Regions from separate parts of the Monashia sp. HAY1-2A genome, predicted to be linked through region 1. Evidence: riboswitches for the same ligand, from Rfam matches in the RefSeq annotation. Region 1 holds a riboswitch; the other holds the start of a gene.

The links. Region 1 has a riboswitch for thiamine pyrophosphate ahead of thiE (thiamine phosphate synthase). Riboswitches for the same ligand answer to the same signal wherever they lie in the genome.
Region 2: another riboswitch for thiamine pyrophosphate. It lies ahead of ACPYOM_RS13635 (ECF transporter S component); the one in region 1 lies ahead of thiE (thiamine phosphate synthase).

What each region holds. Positions count from the first base shown of each region.
Region 1 is NZ_JBNDHY010000015.1:612-9,346, reverse strand. It holds gene ACPYOM_RS03800 (glycosyltransferase family 2 protein) at 1-974, shown strand, start outside; gene ACPYOM_RS03795 (class I SAM-dependent methyltransferase) at 959-1,654, opposite strand; gene ACPYOM_RS03790 (glutamate-5-semialdehyde dehydrogenase) at 1,722-3,005, opposite strand; gene ACPYOM_RS03785 (1-aminocyclopropane-1-carboxylate deaminase) at 3,080-4,099, opposite strand; gene ACPYOM_RS03780 (GntR family transcriptional regulator) at 4,168-4,836, opposite strand; TPP riboswitch at 4,946-5,057, shown strand; gene thiE (thiamine phosphate synthase) at 5,053-5,799, shown strand; gene thiO (glycine oxidase ThiO) at 5,796-6,989, shown strand; gene thiS (sulfur carrier protein ThiS) at 6,986-7,186, shown strand; gene ACPYOM_RS03760 (thiazole synthase) at 7,179-7,985, shown strand; gene ACPYOM_RS03755 (thiamine phosphate synthase) at 7,982-8,650, shown strand; partial or broken gene thiD (bifunctional hydroxymethylpyrimidine kinase/phosphomethylpyrimidine kinase) at 8,647-8,735, shown strand, end outside.
Region 2 is NZ_JBNDHY010000086.1:901-9,635, forward strand. It holds gene mptB (polyprenol phosphomannose-dependent alpha 1,6 mannosyltransferase MptB) at 1-909, opposite strand, end outside; gene ACPYOM_RS13620 (histidine phosphatase family protein) at 902-1,498, opposite strand; gene ACPYOM_RS13625 (hypothetical protein) at 1,500-1,997, opposite strand; gene ACPYOM_RS13630 (ATP-binding cassette domain-containing protein) at 2,099-4,486, opposite strand; gene ACPYOM_RS13635 (ECF transporter S component) at 4,495-5,109, opposite strand; TPP riboswitch at 5,178-5,293, opposite strand; gene ACPYOM_RS13640 (DUF4235 domain-containing protein) at 5,359-5,823, shown strand; gene ACPYOM_RS13645 (response regulator) at 5,842-6,555, opposite strand; gene ACPYOM_RS13650 (sensor histidine kinase) at 6,552-7,841, opposite strand; gene ACPYOM_RS13655 (DUF1918 domain-containing protein) at 8,127-8,336, shown strand; gene hutI (imidazolonepropionase) at 8,347-8,735, opposite strand, start outside.

The DNA of each region.
Region 1 (8,735 bases):
ACGGCAGCAAGGACCTCACCGCAGCGCTGCTGCAGCGCTACCACCGCGAGTGGCCGCAGCTGCGCGTCGTGCGCCTGCGCGCGAACGCGGGCCACCAGGCCGCGATCTCGGCCGGGCTCGTGTGCGCCCGTGGCGACTACGTCGTGACGATCGACGCCGACCTGCAGGACCCCCCGGAGATCATCCCCCAGATGCTCGCCGCGGCGAAGGACGACGGCGTCGACGTCGTCTACGGCGTGCGCAACGACCGCTCCACGGACACGTGGTTCAAGCGCGTGTCGGCGCAGTCCTTCTACCGGCTCATCAAGGTCATGTCGCCGACGAGCGCGCACGCCGACGCCGGGGACTACCGCCTCATGTCGCGCGCCACCGTCGATGCCATCAACGGTCTGCCCGAGCACAACCGCGTCCTGCGCTTCATCGTCCCGGCGCTGAACTTCCCGTCCGACACCGTCGAGTACAAGCGGGAGGAGCGCGCGGCGGGTGACTCGAAGTACCCGCTCATGAAGATGATCAAGCTGTCGCTCGACTCGCTGACCGGCTTCTCCACCGCCCCGCTGCGGGTGGCGACCTTCGCCGGCTTCGCCGGTGCCGTCCTCGCCGTGCTGCTGTTCATCTACACGCTGGTGGCTCGCGCCCAGGGGCACACCGTGGCCGGTTGGACCTCGACGGTCGCCATCGTCTCGGCCGTCGGCGCCGTGCAGCTGGTCTGCGTCGGCATCCTCGGCGAGTACATCGGTCGGATGTACGCCCAGATGCAGAGCCGGCCGACCTACTTCATCGCCTACGACTCGATGACGGCCTCCGCCGCCGGTCACGGTCCGACCGACACGCCCCTGCCGGCGCAGCCGACCGACGCCCACATCGTCGGCCGCGGCCCCGAGGCAGCCGAGCACACCGCGGGCGCCGCCGAGCCGGTCCGGACCGTCGACGACGGCCGCAGCTCCGCCCAGGCGGGTCAGCTGCGCGGCTGAGCCCGGACGAGGAGGCTGACGCCGGGCAGCCCGCCCACCGGCAGGTACCGCTCGGCGGTGATGATGGCGCGCAGCCCGAGGTTGACCACGGGGTGCAGGTCCTCGAGGTCCGAGCCGGAGCTGTTGCGGCGGCGCATGGCGACGACCGGCCGCAGCAGGACGTTCCACGACCGCACGTCGGCCACGTCGAAGCCGCCCCGGTCCAGCAGGTCGAGCAGACCCTCGCGGGTGTAGCGGCGGACGTGGTCGACGGCGACGTCGTGGCTCGACCACAGCCGCGGGTCGGCCGGGACGGCGACGAGGTAGGTGCCGCCGGGACGCAGCACGCGCCGGACCTCGGCGACGGCGGCGTCGTCGTCGTGCAGGTGCTCCAGGACGTCGAAGGCGACGACGAGTTCGAGCGAGTCGTCGGCGAGCGGCAGGTTGGTCGCGTCCCCCCGCAGGGTGGCCAGCCCGCGTTCGTGGGCCACCTCGGCACCGTCGGCGCCGTACTCCAACGCGACTGCGTCCCAACCGTGTCGGCGAAGGACGCGGGTGTTGCCGCCACCGGCCGCACCGATGTCGATGGCGCGTCCGGGGGTCAGACCGGAGATGGCCCGCGCGAGCAGGTGGCGCCGCTCGCGGTACCACCAGTGCTCGTCCTCGAGCTCGGCGAGCTTGCGGACCTCGGTGCCTTCCATGACGGCACATCATGCCATCAGCGCCGGCGCGCGCGGCGGCGCGGTCACCGGACGGTCGCGACCCGCGTCAGCGCACGTGCCCGTCCCCCTCGACGACCCACTTGGTCGTCGTCAGCTCGGGCAGGGCCATCGGCCCGCGTGCGTGCAGCTTCTGCGTCGAGATGCCGATCTCGGCGCCGAACCCGAACTCGCCGCCGTCGGTGAACCGCGTGCTCGCGTTGACCATGACGGCGGCTGCGTCGACCTCGGCCGTGAAGCGCCGCGCGGCGCCCCGGTCCTCGGTGACGATCGCCTCGGTGTGCCCGGTCCCGTACCGGCGGATGCGGTCCATGGCCTCGTCGAGGTCCTCGACGACAGCGACGCTCATCTCGAGGCCGTGCCACTCGGTGCCGAAGTCGGCCTCGGTGGCGAGGTCGTAGGCCGCGCCGGCCGCCTCGGCGTAGTCGGTCACCTCGGGTCCGACGTGCAGGCGCACGCCGGCGCCGGCGAGGTCGGTCAGCGTCTTGGGCAGGAAGTCCGCGGCGACGTCCCGGTGCACGAGCAGGGACTCGGCCGCGTTGCAGACGCTCGGCCGGTGCGTCTTGGCGTTGAGGGTGATGGCCCGGGCCTTGTCGAGGTCGGCCGCCCGGTCGACGAAGACGTGGCACACCCCGACGCCGGTCTCGATGACCGGCACCGTCGACTCGGTGACGACGGTCTGGATGAGGTCGGCACCGCCGCGCGGGATGACGAGGTCGACCTTGCCGCGGGCGGTCATGAGAGCGCGCGCGGCGTCGCGGCCGCCCTCCTCGAGGAGGTTGACGGCATCGGCCGGGAGGCCTTGGGCTGCAAGGGAACCCCGCAGCGCCTCGACGAGCGCGTGGTTGCTGCTGGCGGCGGCCGACCCGCCGCGCAGGATGACGGCGTTGCCCGACTTGAGGCCGAGCCCGGCGGCGTCGACGGTGACGTTGGGCCGGGCCTCGTAGATCATCCCGATGACGCCCATCGGCACCCGCACCTGGCGGATCTGCAGCCCGTTGGCGAGGGTCGAGCCACGGACCACCTCGCCGACGGGGTCCGGCAGCGCGGCGACGTCGCGCAGCGCCTGGGCCACGGCGCCGACCCGCTCCTCGTCGAGGCGCAGGCGGTCCTGGAGGCTCTCGGACATGCCCTGCGCGCGACCGCGCTCGAGGTCCTCGGCGTTGGCGGCGACGATCGCCGGGGCGGCCGCGTCGACGGCGTCCGCGAGCGCGAGCAGCGCGGCGTCCTTCTCGGCGCGGGACATGAGGGCGAGCCGGCGGGACGCGACACGCGCGCCCTCGGCCACCCGCGTCACGTACTCGACGACGGCGGGGTCGATGGTGCGTTCCATGGTCCAAGGGTAGGTCGGCCCGGCGGCGTCCCACGCACGCCTTTCGCGACGTGGGACCTGCCGCCGCGCGGGGGTCACGAGAAGACGCCGCTGTAGGCGTTGAGGGCCGGTTGTCCCCCGAGGTGCGCGTAGAGGACGGTCGACCCGGACGGGATCTCCCCCGAGGTCACGAGGTCGACGAGGCCGGCCATCGACTTCCCCTCGTAGACCGGGTCGAGGATCATCCCCTCGAGACGGCCCGAGAGCCGGATCGCCTCGACGGTCGACTCGACGGGGACGCCGTAGAGGTCACCGGCCCAGCCCGCCAGGACGGTCAGCTCGTCGTCGCGCAGCTCGCGTTCCAGGCCGATGAGCGAGGCCGTGTGCCGGGCGATCCGCGCGACCTGGTCCCGGGTCTTCTCGAGCGTCGCGGAGGCGTCGATGCCGATGACCCGGCGCGGGCGGCCACCGGCGTCCTCCAGCGCGGCGAAGCCCGCCACCATGCCCGCGTGCGTCGAGCCGGTGACGGTGCAGACGACGATGGTGTCGAAGAAGACGCCGAGCTCCCGCTCCTGCTCGGCCACCTCGTAGGCCCAACCGGCGAAGCCGAGCCCGCCGAGGCGGTGCTCGGACGCGCCGGCGGGGATCGCGTACGGCGTGCCGCCCGCCGCCTCGACCTCGGCGACGGCCTCCTCCCACGAGGGCCGGATGCCGATGTCGAAGCCGTGCGGGTCGAGCCGGACGTCGGCTCCCATGATCCGCGACAGGAGGATGTTGCCGACGGTGTCGTTGACGGGGTCGTCCCAGTCGACCCACCTCTCCTGGACGAGACGACACCGGAGGCCGAGCTTTGCGGCGACCGCGGCCACCTGTCGCGTGTGGTTGCTCTGGTAGCCGCCGATCGACACGAGGGTGTCGGCACCACTGGCAAGCACGTCGGGGACGATGTACTCGAGCTTGCGGGTCTTGTTGCCCCCGAAGGCGAGGCCGCTGTTGACGTCCTCGCGCTTGGCCCACACCTCGGCGCCACCCAGGTGGGTGGTGAGGCGGTCGAGCCGGTGCACCGGGCTCGGCCCGAAGGTCAGCGGGTAGCGCTCGAAGTCGTGGATCGACATGGTGGGTCTCCTTGCGGTGCGGGCGTTCTCGGACGCGTGTGCGAGCGAGGGATGGAAGGCTCTGGCGCTCAGTCGTTCTCGGACTCGAGGCTCTCGATGAGCGGGCGCAGCGTCTCCCAGGTCTCGTGAGCCGCCTGTCCCGCGGCGCTCGCGTCGCCGGCGGCGCAGAGCTCGACGATGCGGTCGTGGAGCGCCACCGAGGCCCGTCCGGACAGCGAGCCGAAGCGCAGCCGCTCGAGCCGGCGCAGGACCGGTGTGAACTGGTCGAGGACGCTCTCGACGGCTGCGTTGGCGGCGGCGCGCACCGTGACGGCGTGGAACGCGTCGTCGGCGGCGACGGCGGCGTCGGCGTCGCCGCGGCTCAGGGCGTCGGCGAAGCGCTCGTTCGCAGCACGCATCGCCTCGAGGTCGGCCGCGCCCAGCTGCGGCACCGCGAGCTCGACGGCGAGCCGGTGCATCGACGCGACGACAGCCTGCGCGTCCCGGATGGCGCGCGCGTCGAGGCCGGCGACGGTCGTCGAGCGGCCCGGCGCGGCGTGCACGAGCCCGGCCTGGGCCAGCCGCAGCAGGGCCTCGCGGACCGGGGTGCGACTCACCCCCAGCCACGCGGCGAGCTCCTGGTCGCGCAGCTGTTCCCCTGGCGTCAACGTGCCGTCGACGATCGCCTCGCGCAGGCGCCGGTGCACGTCGTCGCGCAGCAACGGCCGCGGTGGCACGACCTCGGCCGGAATGGGCATGCGATATATTGCACATCGCCACGGTGGTCTGTCAACACCGCGCCCTACGGCCGTGTCCACCACCCGAGACCCCGCACTGCGGGCGCTCGACCGGGTGGCTAGGGTGGGTGACGTCCTTCACGGGAGTCCGGCGCACCGGGCTGAGAGGGGGCTGACGCGGCCCTGACCGTCCACACCTGATCCGGATCATGCCGGCGCAGGGACCAAGGAGACGCGATGACGCCGCACGACCCGACGGGGCACCTCCCCCGGCTCCACGTCCTCACCGACACCCGCGACGGGCATGACCCGATGCGCGAGGTCCGGGCCGCCGTGGCCTGCCCCGAGCCCCGGTCGCTCGCCGTCCAGGTGCGCGCCAAGGAGCTGACCGACCGCGCCGCGCTCGACCTGACGCTCCGGGTGCTGGCGGTCGCCCGGCCGGCCGGCGTCCTGGTCCTCGTCGACGACCGCCTCGACGTCGCGCTCGCCGCGGGCGCCGACGGCGTGCACCTCGGTGCCACGGACCTTCCGGTCGCACGGGTGCGGGCGCTGGTCCCGGCCGGCTTCGTCGTCGGCGCCACGGCCCGCGACGCGGCCACCGCGCGGGCCGCCGAGGCGGAGGGGGCCACCTATCTGGGCGTCGGTCCGGCGTACGCGACGACGACCAAGCCCGGCCTGCCCGACCCCCTCGGGCCGGCGGGCGTCGCCGCCGTCGCGGCCGCGACCCGGCTGCCCGTCGTCGCGATCGGGGGCGTCGACGCGTCCCGCGTCCCCTCGCTGCTCGGGGCCGGGGCGCACGGCGTCGCGGTCGTGGGCGCACTGAGCACCGCGGCCGACCCGGCCGCGTCCCTGGCGGCGCTCCTCCGGGCGCTGGCCGGCGCGGACACGAACCCGCCCCTCCCCTCGGGGTCCCCACCACCGATCGACCCGTCGACGCCCCTGGCGTCGGCGGTCGGGAACGGGTCGACCGGCGCCGCGTCGTGACGGCCGAGGAGCCGAACCCGGCGCCCGCGCGGCGCGTCGCCGTCCTCGGCGGCGGGGTCATCGGGTTGTCGTGCGCGTGGCGGCTCGCCCGACGCGGCCACGTCGTCACCGTGCTCGACCCGGCCCTCGGCACGGGCGCCAGCCACGCGGCGGCCGGCATGGTCGCACCGGCGAGCGAGGCGGTCTTCGGCCAGGACGCCCTCCTGGCCGCGGGGCTCGTCTCGGCCCGGGCGTGGCCCGAGTTCGCCGACCAGCTGGCCCGTGACGCCGGACGACCCCTCGACCTCGCGCCGCGCGGGACGCTCCTCGTCGCCTTCGACGCCGACGACGCCTCGCACCTCGCGCGTCATGCCCACCTCCTCGAACGGCGCGGCTGCCGGGCCGAGCGGCTCACGGCGCGGGCGGCGCGCCGCCTCGAACCGGCGCTGAGCCCACGGGTCACGGGAGCCCTGCGTCTCGAGGAGGCCGCCGTCGACCCGCGGGCCGTCGTCGCGGCGCTCGCAGACGCGTTCGTGGCGCACGGGGGCACCGTGCTGCCCGTGGCCGCGGAGCCGGTGTTGCGCGACGGACGGGCCGTCGCGGCACGTCCCGTCGGGACCGGCTTCGGCCCGGGCGGCGCCGCGGCAGACGTCGACATCGACGCCGACGTGGTCGTCGTCGCGGCGGGCTGGTCGGCACCGGCCGCCCTCCGCTCCCTCGGCCACCCGGTCCCCGTCCGCCCGCTCAAGGGCCAGGTGCTCCGGCTGGGCACCACCGGCGACGTGCTGGGCCACACGGTGCGTGCCACGGTCCACGGCCGTGAGGTCTACGTCGTACCGCGACCGGACGGCGAGGTGGTCGTCGGGGCCACGAGCGAGGACGTCGGCGAGGACACCACGGTCACCGCGGGTGCCGTGCACGACCTGCTGCACGACGCCGTCGACGTCGTGCCCGAGCTCGCGGAGGCGGACTTCCGCGAGGCGACGGCCCGGCTGCGTCCGGCGACGCCCGACAACCTCCCGCTCGTGGGCCCGACCTGCGTCGAGGGGCTGCTCGTGGCCGCCGGGCACGGTCGGGACGGCGTCCTGCTCGCGCCGCTGACGGCCGAGACGGTCACCGCCCACGTCGACGGCCGCCCACCCCCGCGGCCGGCCCTCGCCTTCGACCCCGTCCGACTCTGCCCGTCCCCCGACCCGAAGGAGCACGCGTGACCGTCCACGTCAACGGCGAGGAGCGCCTCGTGCGCCCCGGCGCCACCGTCCACGACCTCGTCGAGGACCTCGGGGTGCCACCTCGTGGTGTCGCGGTCGCGGTCGACCACGTCGTCGTCCCGCGGTCCGCGTGGGCCCGCACCGTCGTCCCGGTGGGCTCCCGGGTCGAGGTGGTCACGGCCCTGCAAGGTGGCTGACGTGGGAACCGTTGCCGCGCAGGCCGGCCCGGCAGACCCCTTCGTCCTGGGCGGAACGACGTTCGGGTCGAGGCTCGTCCTCGGCACCGGCGGAGCCACGGGCCACGACGTGCTCGCGGCCGCCCTGCGCGCGTCCGGGACGGAGATGGTCACCGTGGCGATGCGGCGCGTGCCGCGGGGCGGGACCGGTGGCCTGCTCGACGTCCTCGACGCGTCCGGGGTCCGGCTGCTGCCCAACACGGCCGGCTGCCGCACCGCCCGGGAGGCTCTGCTCACGGCACGGCTCGCCCGTGAGGCCCTGGGCACCGACTGGGTCAAGCTCGAGGTCGTCGCCGACGACCGGACGCTGCTGCCCGACGTCGTCGAGCTCCTCGACGCGGCGGAGCAGCTCGTCCGGGACGGCTTCACGGTGCTGCCGTACACGAACGACGACCCGGTCGTCGCGCGTCGGCTCGCCGACGTCGGCTGTGCGGCGGTCATGCCGCTCGGATCACCGATCGGCAGCGGGCTCGGCATCCGCAACCCCCACGCGATCGAGCTGGTCCGCGACGCCGTCGACGTGCCCGTCGTCCTCGACGCCGGCATCGGCACGGCCTCGGACGCCGCGCTGGCGATGGAGCTCGGGTGCGACGCCGTGCTGCTCGCCACGGCGGTGACCCGGGCCGAGGACCCGGTCGCGATGGCCACCGCGATGCGGCACGCAGTCGAGGCCGGGCGCCTGGCCCGGCTGGCCGGGCGGGTCCCCCGGCGACACCTGGCCCGGGCCTCCTCGCCCCTCGAGGGGATGGTCGACGCGTGAGCGCGCCACGCGTGCTCGTCGTCACCGACCGCAGCCAGGTTCCCGCCGGTCGCGCGGTGCTCGACGTCGTCGCGCTGGCGCTCGACGGGGGCGCCGACGGCGTGCTCGTCCGCGAGCGCGACCTGCCGGCACCCGAGCGGGCCCGGCTCGTCGAGGCGGTGGCGATGCTCTGCGCCGAGGCGCAGGCCGGGCTCCTCGTCGCCGCTCCCCTGCCACCGGACCTCACCGTGCCGCTCGACACGGTGGGGGTGCACCTGCCCAGCCGCGACGTCGACCGGGTCCGCGAGCTCGACCCCGAGCTGGCCGGGGCGCGGCTCGTCGGCCGGTCCTGCCACCGGGTGTCCGACCTCGTGCGAGCAGCCGACGACGGGCTCGACCTCGCGACGCTCTCGCCGGTGGCACCGACGCGGTCCAAGCCCGGCTACGGGCCGGCACTCGGCCTCACCGGGCTGCGCGCGGCCCTGACCACCGCCCGACGCGTCCGCCGCACGCTGCCCGCCGTCCTCGCCCTCGGCGGGGTCGACGCGTCGAACGCGGGCGCCTGTCTCGACGCTGGGGCGGACGGCGTCGCCGTCATGGGCCCGGTGATGCGCGCCGCCGACCCGATGGCCGCGACCCGCGCCATCGTCGAGTCGGTCACTGCCTCAGGGGGGTTCCCGCCATGACGTCCACCACGCCACCCGTCGCCCTGACCGTCGCCGGCTCGGACTCCGGTGGCGGAGCGGGCCTGCAGGCCGACCTCGCGACGTT
Region 2 (8,735 bases), on a different contig from region 1:
CGGCAGCGCGACGACCGCGGTCACCTTGACCATCGCCCCCAGCGCGACGACGACGCACGCGGCCACGAACCGCCCGCGCAGGGCGAGCGCGAGCCCGCCGAGCACCGCGGCGACCATGAGGGCGTCGTTGTGCGCCCCGCCGACGAAGTGCGCGCCGACGAGCGGGCAGGCGACGGCGAGCCAGGTGGCGCGGGCGGGGTCGGTGCCGAGGCGCCGCGCGAGGTCGGGCACGGCCCAGCCGATGACCACCACGCCCGCGACGGCGAGCAGCCGGAGCAGGAGCAGCGCCACCCACAGGTGACCGCCGGACACGGACGCCACCCCGCGGGCGAGGAGCAGCCATACCGGGCCGTACGGCGTCGGGGTGTCGAGCCAGGTCGGTGCCGTCGAGAGCCGCCAGTCCGAGTCGAGCTCGCGCACGGTGTGGTCGTACGGGCTCAGTCCCTCCGACCACAGCAGGCCCTGCGCCGCGTACGAGTAGAGGTCGCGGCTGTAGAGCGGCACGGACGCGACGAGCGGGACGAACCACAGCGCCGCGGTGGTCTGCCACCAGCCGACCGTGACGCGCGCCCACCGCAGCCGCCACCACGCGACGAGCAGCCCCGCCATGGCGAGCAGCGCGACGCTCGCGAGCAGCGGTGAGCCGCCGGTGTCACGCCACCACCGCACGCCCGGCCAGAGCACGCCGCGGTTGAGCGACGGGCGGGAGCCGGCCCCCCACGAGGCGGCGGCGAGCGCGACGGACGACGCCACCCCGGCCCACCGCCAGCGGCCGGGTCGGGGGCGCCGCGAGGCCGCGGCCAGGGAGGCCACGCGGTCCGGGTCGTCGCTCACGAGGCGCGCCCCCACCTCGCGGACCCACCCGGCGCGGGACCGCTGCGGCGCGGTGGGCCGGGACGCGTCAGCCATGCGTGACCGGCTCGTCGCCCCACGCGAGGAGGCGCCAGCCGGCGTCCGGGTCACCCTCGAGGGTGACGACGTGGGTGTTGTCGACGCGACGGTCGTCGAAGAACGACCCGGGCAGGCCGAGGGAGGCCGCGCACCAGACGCGCATCGCGGCACCGTGGCTCACGGCGAGCGCCGACTCGTGGCCGTCGGCGACGATGCGCGCGATGGCGGCGTCGTAGCGGGCGAGGAACTCGGCGCCGCTCTCGCCGCCCGGGATGACGTGGAAGGGGTCCTCGCGCCACCTCACGAGGGCGTCGACGTACGGCTGCCACTCGGTGGACATCTCCCAGTCCCCGGCCTGGATCTCGCGCAGGCCGGGCAGGACGACCATCTCGAGGCCGAGCTCGGCAGCCAGGGGTGCGGCGGTCTGCTGCGTGCGCACGAGGTCGGAGGTGTAGATGGCGGCGAGGTCCTCGCCGCGGAGGCGCTGGGCCAGGGCGTGGGCCTGGGCCCGTCCCTCGTCGGTGAGGTCGAGGCCCGGCACCGCGGTGTCGAGCTGGCGGGCGACGTTGGCGTGGGTCTGGCCGTGGCGCACGAGGAAGAGCCGCACGTCACTGGTCCTTGACGGTGACGCCGGTCAGGCACTCGACGCCCTTCTTCGGGCCGGTCCAGAACCTCTCGACCGACACGGGGGCGCTCTGGCCCGCCTGGAGCGGGACGTCGACCTCCTTGCTGACGACCTCCGAGCCGTCGGCGGTCTTGACGATGAAGACGGCCACGGTGAAGGTGTGCTGCTCCGTGTCGGGGTTCTTCAGCGTCCCGGTGAGGTCCCACACGTCGCCGGCGCCAGGCGCGCACCGGACGCCGCTGAGGCTCGAGCCGGCGTCGAAGAGGCCGCCGTCGCCCGCGGCGGACGGTGTCGGGTCGTCGGTGGTGGTTGCCGTGTCGGGCAGGATCGTCGGCTGGACGGCGACGCTCACGGTCGGGGCGAGGCTGTCGTCGGGGTCCGACGGCGTCGGCTGGCCGCAGGCCCCCAGGACGGCGGCCACGAGCACCAGCGAGACGGCGCCCGCGAGCGACCTCCGGACGAGACGACGGGGACGCGGCACGGGTCCACCTCTTCCTGCTGTGCTGCGGCTGGGGCTGCGGCGCGGGAGGGCGGATGACCCGACCCGGCGCGGTTCGCGCCCATTGTGCCCCGCGTCCCTGTTCAGGGCAGGAGCAGGCGCGCGGCCACGCCGGACGCGATGAGGACGAGGCCCGCGAGCACCGCGAGCGTGTCGGCGGCCCGCCACGGCGCGGGCCCGGCCCACGTTCGCCGGCGCGCCTCGGCGAAGCCGCGGGCGTCCATGGCGAGCGCGAGCGCCGCCGCCTGCGTGAGCGCGCCGAGGAGCAGCCCGCCGGTGACGACGACGGCCTCGCGGCCACGCGCCACGGGCCCCGACCGGGCGCGGACGCCACGAACCCGGCGCGTCGTCATCAGCTCGCCCCAGAGCACGTCGAAGGACTGGAGCCGCTGGAGCGCCGCGGTGGCGGCGACGACCGGTCGGGCCGGCAGCCGCAGCCGCTGGGCGAGGTGGTCGCCGAGGGCGTCCGGGTCGACGGCGCCGACGACGACCGCCGAGGGCACCAGGAGGGCGAGGACGCGCAGCGCCGCACCGGCCGCGACCTCGAGGTCGCGCCCACCGAGCAGCCAGGCCGACCACGCGACGCCGACCACGGCCAGCGCCGCGGGAGCGAGCCGGGCGAGGACACCGCGCAGGCGCGCGGCCGGACGACGCCCCTGCCCCGGCGCGAGGAGGGCGAGGGCGGCCAGCGCTCCCTCGACGACGAGGACGGCGAGGCCCTGGCGCCACGTGTCGAGCAGCGCCGGCAGCGGCAGGACGCACAGCGCGGCGAGGACGAGGGCGAGGGGGCCGGCGCGGGCGACGAGGGTGCGCCGCTCGGGCACGGGGTCCGGCGGCGGCTGCTCGGGTCGGCCGACGGTGCGGACGCGGTCGGCCCGGGCGACGACGCCGGGGTCGTGGGTCGTGACGACGACGGCGGAGCCCTCCCGGCGGGCGGCCTCGAGGACACCGGTGACCGCCGCCCACGTGAGCCGGTCCTGGCCGACGGTGGGCTCGTCGGCGAGCAGCAGAGCCGGACCGTGTGCGACGGCCGAGGCCATGGCCAGCCGACGTTGCTCCCCGCCGGAGAGCCGGCGTGGGTCGGCGCCCGCGAGGTGGGTGAGCCCGAGCGCGTCGAGGACCGCGTCGGCGCGGGCGGCGGCCGCCGACGGATCGGCTCCGAGCGCCCGCAGGGTGGTGAGCACGTCCTCCCGGACGGTGCTGCCGACGACGACGGTCGCGGCCCGCTGCGGCACCCAGGCCACGACGCGCGCGAGGTCGGGCGAGGCCCAGGCGTGCGGCGGCTCGACCCGCGCCCGGGAGGCGTCGTCCCCCGGCACGAGCGGCAGCGCCACGTCGACGCGTCCGGCGGCCGGCTCGAGGAGGCCGCCCAGGGCGGTCATGAGCGAGGACTTGCCGGCGCCGCTCGGCCCGACGAGCGCCAGCGTGCGCCCGGCGTGCGCCTCGAGGTCGGCCCCGACGACGGCGGTGGTGGTCCGGGCCGGCTCGCCGAGCCGGCGGGTGCGGTGCTCGACGCCGAGACCGACAGCCGCCGCGACGACGCCACCGTCGGGGACGACGCCGGCGGCGGCGCCGGGCAGGGCCGGCAGGTCGAGGGACAGCGGCTCGGGGTCCCGTGCGCCCGGCACCCAGATACCTTGTGCGGCAAGGGCTTCCGCCTCACGCTCCAGCACTCGGCCTGGCGGGCCGTCGGCGACCACGGCACCGTCGGAGCCGAGCACGACGAGGCGGTCGACGAGGTGGACCCACCCGTCGAGGCGGTGCTCGACGACGACGAGCGTCAGGCCACGGCGCTGCACGACGTCGGCGACGACGCGTCGCACCCCCGCCGCCGTGGCGGCGTCGAGCATCGCGGTCGGCTCGTCGAGCAGGAGCACCGACGGCTCCATGACGAGCGCCCCCGCGAGGGCCAGGCGCTGCGACTCCCCGCCGCTCAGCGTCGAGGGCGGGCTGGACCACGGCATCGCCAGGCCGACCTCGTCGAGCGCCGTCTCGACCAGGGGCGGCATCCGGTCGCGGGGCAGCCGCACGTTCTCGAGCCCGAAGGCGACGTCACGACCCACCGTCGAGGCCACGACGCCGGCGCCGGGGTCCTGCAGGACCAGGCCCACCGACCCCGGGACCGCCTGAGGGGCAAGGCCCCCGACGGTCACCTCGCCCGACAGCTCACCGGCGTCGGCGGTGAGCAGCAGCCCGGCGACGGCGCGCAGCAGCGTCGACTTGCCCGACCCGCTCGGCCCGGCGAGCAGGACGCGCTCGCCGGGCTCGACGGTGAGGTCGAGGTGCTCGAGGACCGGCCGCGCCCGCCCGTACGGACGCCAGGTCAGGTCGCGGACCTCGACGCGGGCACCGACCGGAGCCGCGTCGAGGGCCGACGCGTCGGGGGCTGCTGCGTCGGGGGCCGCTGCATCGAGGGCCGCTGCATCGAGCGTCGGCCGGTCAGCGGGGACGGCGCCGGACGGGCGGTGCACGAGGGACCTCAGGAGGCGGTCCGCTCCCGCGCCTCCTGGCCCGGCGGGAACGCCGACAGCGCTCCGGCGCGCGCGAGCAGCCGCGTCAGCCCGACCGCGAGGAGCGAGCCGAAGACGGCCACCGAGCCACCGAGGAGGAACAGGTAGGCCACCTTGTAGCCCCAGCCCCAGTCGGTCCAGTACGAGTACCACTCGTAGACGGCCTCGAGGGCGCCGCCGAGGAAACCTCCGACGAGCAGCGGCGCCCAGCGGTAGACGGTGTAGCCGAACAGGGCGAAGCCCAGCTCGACGCCGAGGCCCTGCGCGAGGCCCGAGACGACGGTGGTGATGCCCCACTGGGTGCCGATGAGGGCCGAGACGACCGCGGCGAGCAGTTCGGTGAACACGGCTGCACCGGGTCGGCGGATGACGAGCATCCCGACGATGCCGGCGACGAGCCATGGCCAGTTGAAGAGCGCGCCGAGCGGCGGGAAGCCGGCCGAGACGGCGTCGGACGGGATGGCGTAGACCAGCCCCCAGGCCCAGTAGGCGACGCCGAACGCGACGGCGAGGAAGGCGCAGGTGAGCAGGTCGATGGTGCGCCAGCGGGTCAGCGGCCCGCTCGCGGTGATGGTGCTGGACATGGTGTGGCTCCCGGGTTTCCGATGGATACCTCGGGGAGGGCACGCCGCGGCGTCGTGACGCCGGCGGGTGACCTGAGATACCGACTTCCTTCGCCGGTGCTAACCGGAGCAGGTTCGAGGGTCTGCGGCTCGGCCGTGGGGCTGCCGCACTCTCAGCGCGTCTCGCGCTCCCCTGTCGTATGGGTGTGGGTGGTGCTGTTCAGTTGTCGGGGGTGACTCTACCCCTGACGCCATGGGTACAGTCACGCCATGGCACGGAGCGCGAAGAAGGCGAAGGGCGCGGCCTCGCGGGCCGTCGCGAAGGCGGACGACGCGAGGACCCACCACACGGCCGCCGGCAACGCCACGTGGAAGATGCTGAGCGTCGGGGCCACCCTCGTCGCCACCAAGGTGGCCACCGACGCCGCGCAGCGGGGCTGGAAGCTCGCGACGGGCCGCAACGTGCCGGTCAAGGGCGACTACGAGCGGGAGCGCACCCGCGACGTCGTCCTCTTCACCGCGATCTCGTCGATGGCCGTGGCCGCCGCCCGGGTCGCCGCCGAGCGCGGCGCGGCGACGTACTACCGTCGCTCGACCGGCCACCTGCCCAAGGCGCTCGAGGACGACCAGGTCGCGCCGAAGGACAAGAAGGCCGCCAAGAAGCTGGCCAAGGCCCGGGCCAAGGCCGAGAAGGCGACGCAGAAGGCCATCGACAAGGCCACCCGCGGTCGCTGAGCGGAACCTCCGGCCGGCCTACCCGTCCCCGACGCGCACCAGGCCGGTCTCGTAGGCCAGCACGACCATCTGCACGCGGTCGCGCAGGCCCAGCTTGGCCAGGATCCGGCCGATGTGCGTCTTGACGGTCGCCTCGGCGAGGAAGAACGACGCGGCGATCTCGGCGTTGTTGAGGCCACGGCCGACGGCCTCGAGCACCTCCCGCTCGCGCTCGGTGAGGACGTCGAGCCGGTCCAGCCCGTCACGGCGGTCCGGCTCGTCGAGGACGGGCAGGAAGCGGTCGAGGAGCCGACGCGTCGGGCCGGGCGCGACGACGGCGTCGCCGGTGCGCACGGCCCGGATGGCGGCGAGCAGCTCGGCCGGTCCGGCGTCCTTGAGCAGGAACCCGGCGGCGCCGGCACGGAGCGCGGCCAGGACGTACTCGTCGAGGTCGAACGTCGTGAGGACGAGCACGCGCGGCCCGGATGCGCCGGTGACAGAGGCCGCGTCGACGATCCGACGGGTGGCCTCGATGCCGTCGAGGCGGGGCATCCGGACGTCCATGAGCACGACGTCGACGTCGCGGCCCGGGAGCAGGTCGAGGGCGGCCTGGCCGTCGCCGGCCTCGCCGACGACCTCGACGTCGGGCTCGGCGTCGAGGACCATGCGGAAGCCGGCGCGCACGAGGGCCTGGTCGTCGACGATCATGACCCGCACCGGGCCGGTCGGGTCGAGGGGTCGCGGCGGGGTCATCGAGCCCTCTCGTCGGCGGGGTGGGTCGGGACGGGGACGGTGGGCGTGGTCGCCATCGGCACGGTGTGGTCCACGGGCCCGAGGAGCGGCCGGGCCGCCGACGGCTCGGCCGGTAGCGGCAGCGTCGCGAGGACCTCGAACCCACCGTGCGGGTGCGGCCCGGCCGTGAGCGTCCCGTCGTGCACGGCGACCCGCTCACGCATGCCGGCCAGTCCGTGCCCGCGGCCGTCGTCCGGGCTCGCGGCGCCGCGCCCGTCGTCGCGGACGCACACCCGGAGGCGTCCGGGCTGCTGCACGACGTCGACGCGCGCCTGCGCGCCCGCCCCGGCGTGCTTGATGACGTTGGTGAGGCCTTCCTGCACGACGCGGTACGCGGCGAGGTCGAGCGCGACGGGGCGGGGCGCGTCGGTGCCGTGCACCGTCAGGGTGACGGGGACACCGGCGGCCCGGACGCCCGCGACGAGGTCGTCGAGCTGGTCGAGGCCACCGGTCGGGGCGAGCTCGGCGCCCGAGTCCGGGTCGCGCAGCACGCCGACGAGGCGGCGGGTCTCGCCGAGGGCGTCGCGTGCCGTGGCGCCGATGGTCACCAGGGTGCGGGTCGCCTGCTCGAGGGCGCCCTCCGGCCGGCGCGTCGCGGCGTACGCGGCACCGTCGGCCTGCACGACGATGACGGACAGGGCGTGGGCGACGACGTCGTGCATCTCGCGGGCGATCGCCGCGCGCTCCTGCTGCGCGGCGAGGCGCAGCTCCTGCTCACGCTCGCGCTCGACGCGTTCGGCCCGGTCCTGGAGGTCGGCGAGCCGCTGGAGCCGGGCCCGCTTGAGGTCACCGAGCGTCCAGGCCGACAGGGCGGCGGTCGCGCAGGCGACGAACGTGAACGCGACGGCGGGTGCCTCGAGGTGGGTCACCGACTCGGCCGTGAAGCGCACCGCGGCGATCGCCGAGGCGACCGCCGCGACCCCCAGCCCGGCCAGCCGGACCGGCCGCCGGCGTCCGTGGGCCGCGAGCGAGTACAGGGCGACGAGGAAGGCGGTGTCGCTCGGCAGGAGGTCGCGCACGACGACGACGCGGAGGGCGAGGCCCACGCACACGGCGGTGAAGGCCAGCGTCGGACGGCTCCGGCGCCACACGAGGGCGAGGTTCGGCAGGCCGAGGAGCGCCCAGAAGGGGCTGGCCGCGCCCGAGCCGAGCACGGCCACCGCGACGAACGACAGGAGCAGGGCCAGCGGCACGTCGAGCAGGAGGGGGCGCCGCTGCAGCCAGTCGTACACGGACCCCTCCCTCATGCGCCCGAGCCTAGGCGAGCACGCCGTCGTGGGGCGTCCGCTCGTGGTCGCACCGGTGTGGCCCGCGGGTGCGACCCCGGGAGGACGGACGCGTCGACGCCGACCGTCACGTCGCCCATGACGTCACCCGGCGCGGATCGGCGCGGATCGGCGCGGATCGGCGCGGATCGGCGCGGATCGGCGCGGACCTCTTCCCGCGCGACCCCCGGCGGTGGTGTGCTGGGACTGGACCCGGTCACGGGCTCCGCCCACGAGCACACAGGCACGGCACGAGGAGGTGCGCCCATGGACGCGAAGGTGGGTGACCGCATCACGATGGCGGCCGAGCACGTCGGCCAGTCGACGCGGGTCGGCGTGATCCGCGAGGTCAAGGGCGACGGTGGCGGGCCGCCGTACGTCGTCGAGTGGTCCGACGGCCACACCGGCCTGATCCACCCCGGACCCGGTTCGGTGCTCAAGTGCGAGCCCGCCACGGAGGACGCCGCCCCGGGCTGACCGGCCCGCCTCAGAGCTCGAGGCTGCGCACGACGGGCACGCCCGCGCGGTAGGACACGTGCAGGTGGCTCGGCCCGTCGACGACCGCGAGCTGCGCCGGCCGACCCGCCGCGACGCGCCGGTCCAGGCCCAGCGACCGGGCGGACACGGCCGTCGCGGCGTGCAGCGCCTCGGCCGGCGTCAGCCCCATCTCGCGCACGGCGAGGGCGATGGCGAACGGCATCGAGGAGGAGTAGCACGTGCCCGGGTTGCAGTCCGAGGCCAGCGCGACGTCGACCCCGGCGTCGACGAGGCGGCGGGCGTCCGGGTAGGGCGAGCGGGTCGAGAACTCGACGCCCGGCAGGAGGGTGGCGACCGTCGTGCCGCGCGCGGCGACGAGGGCCTCGACGTCGGCCTCGT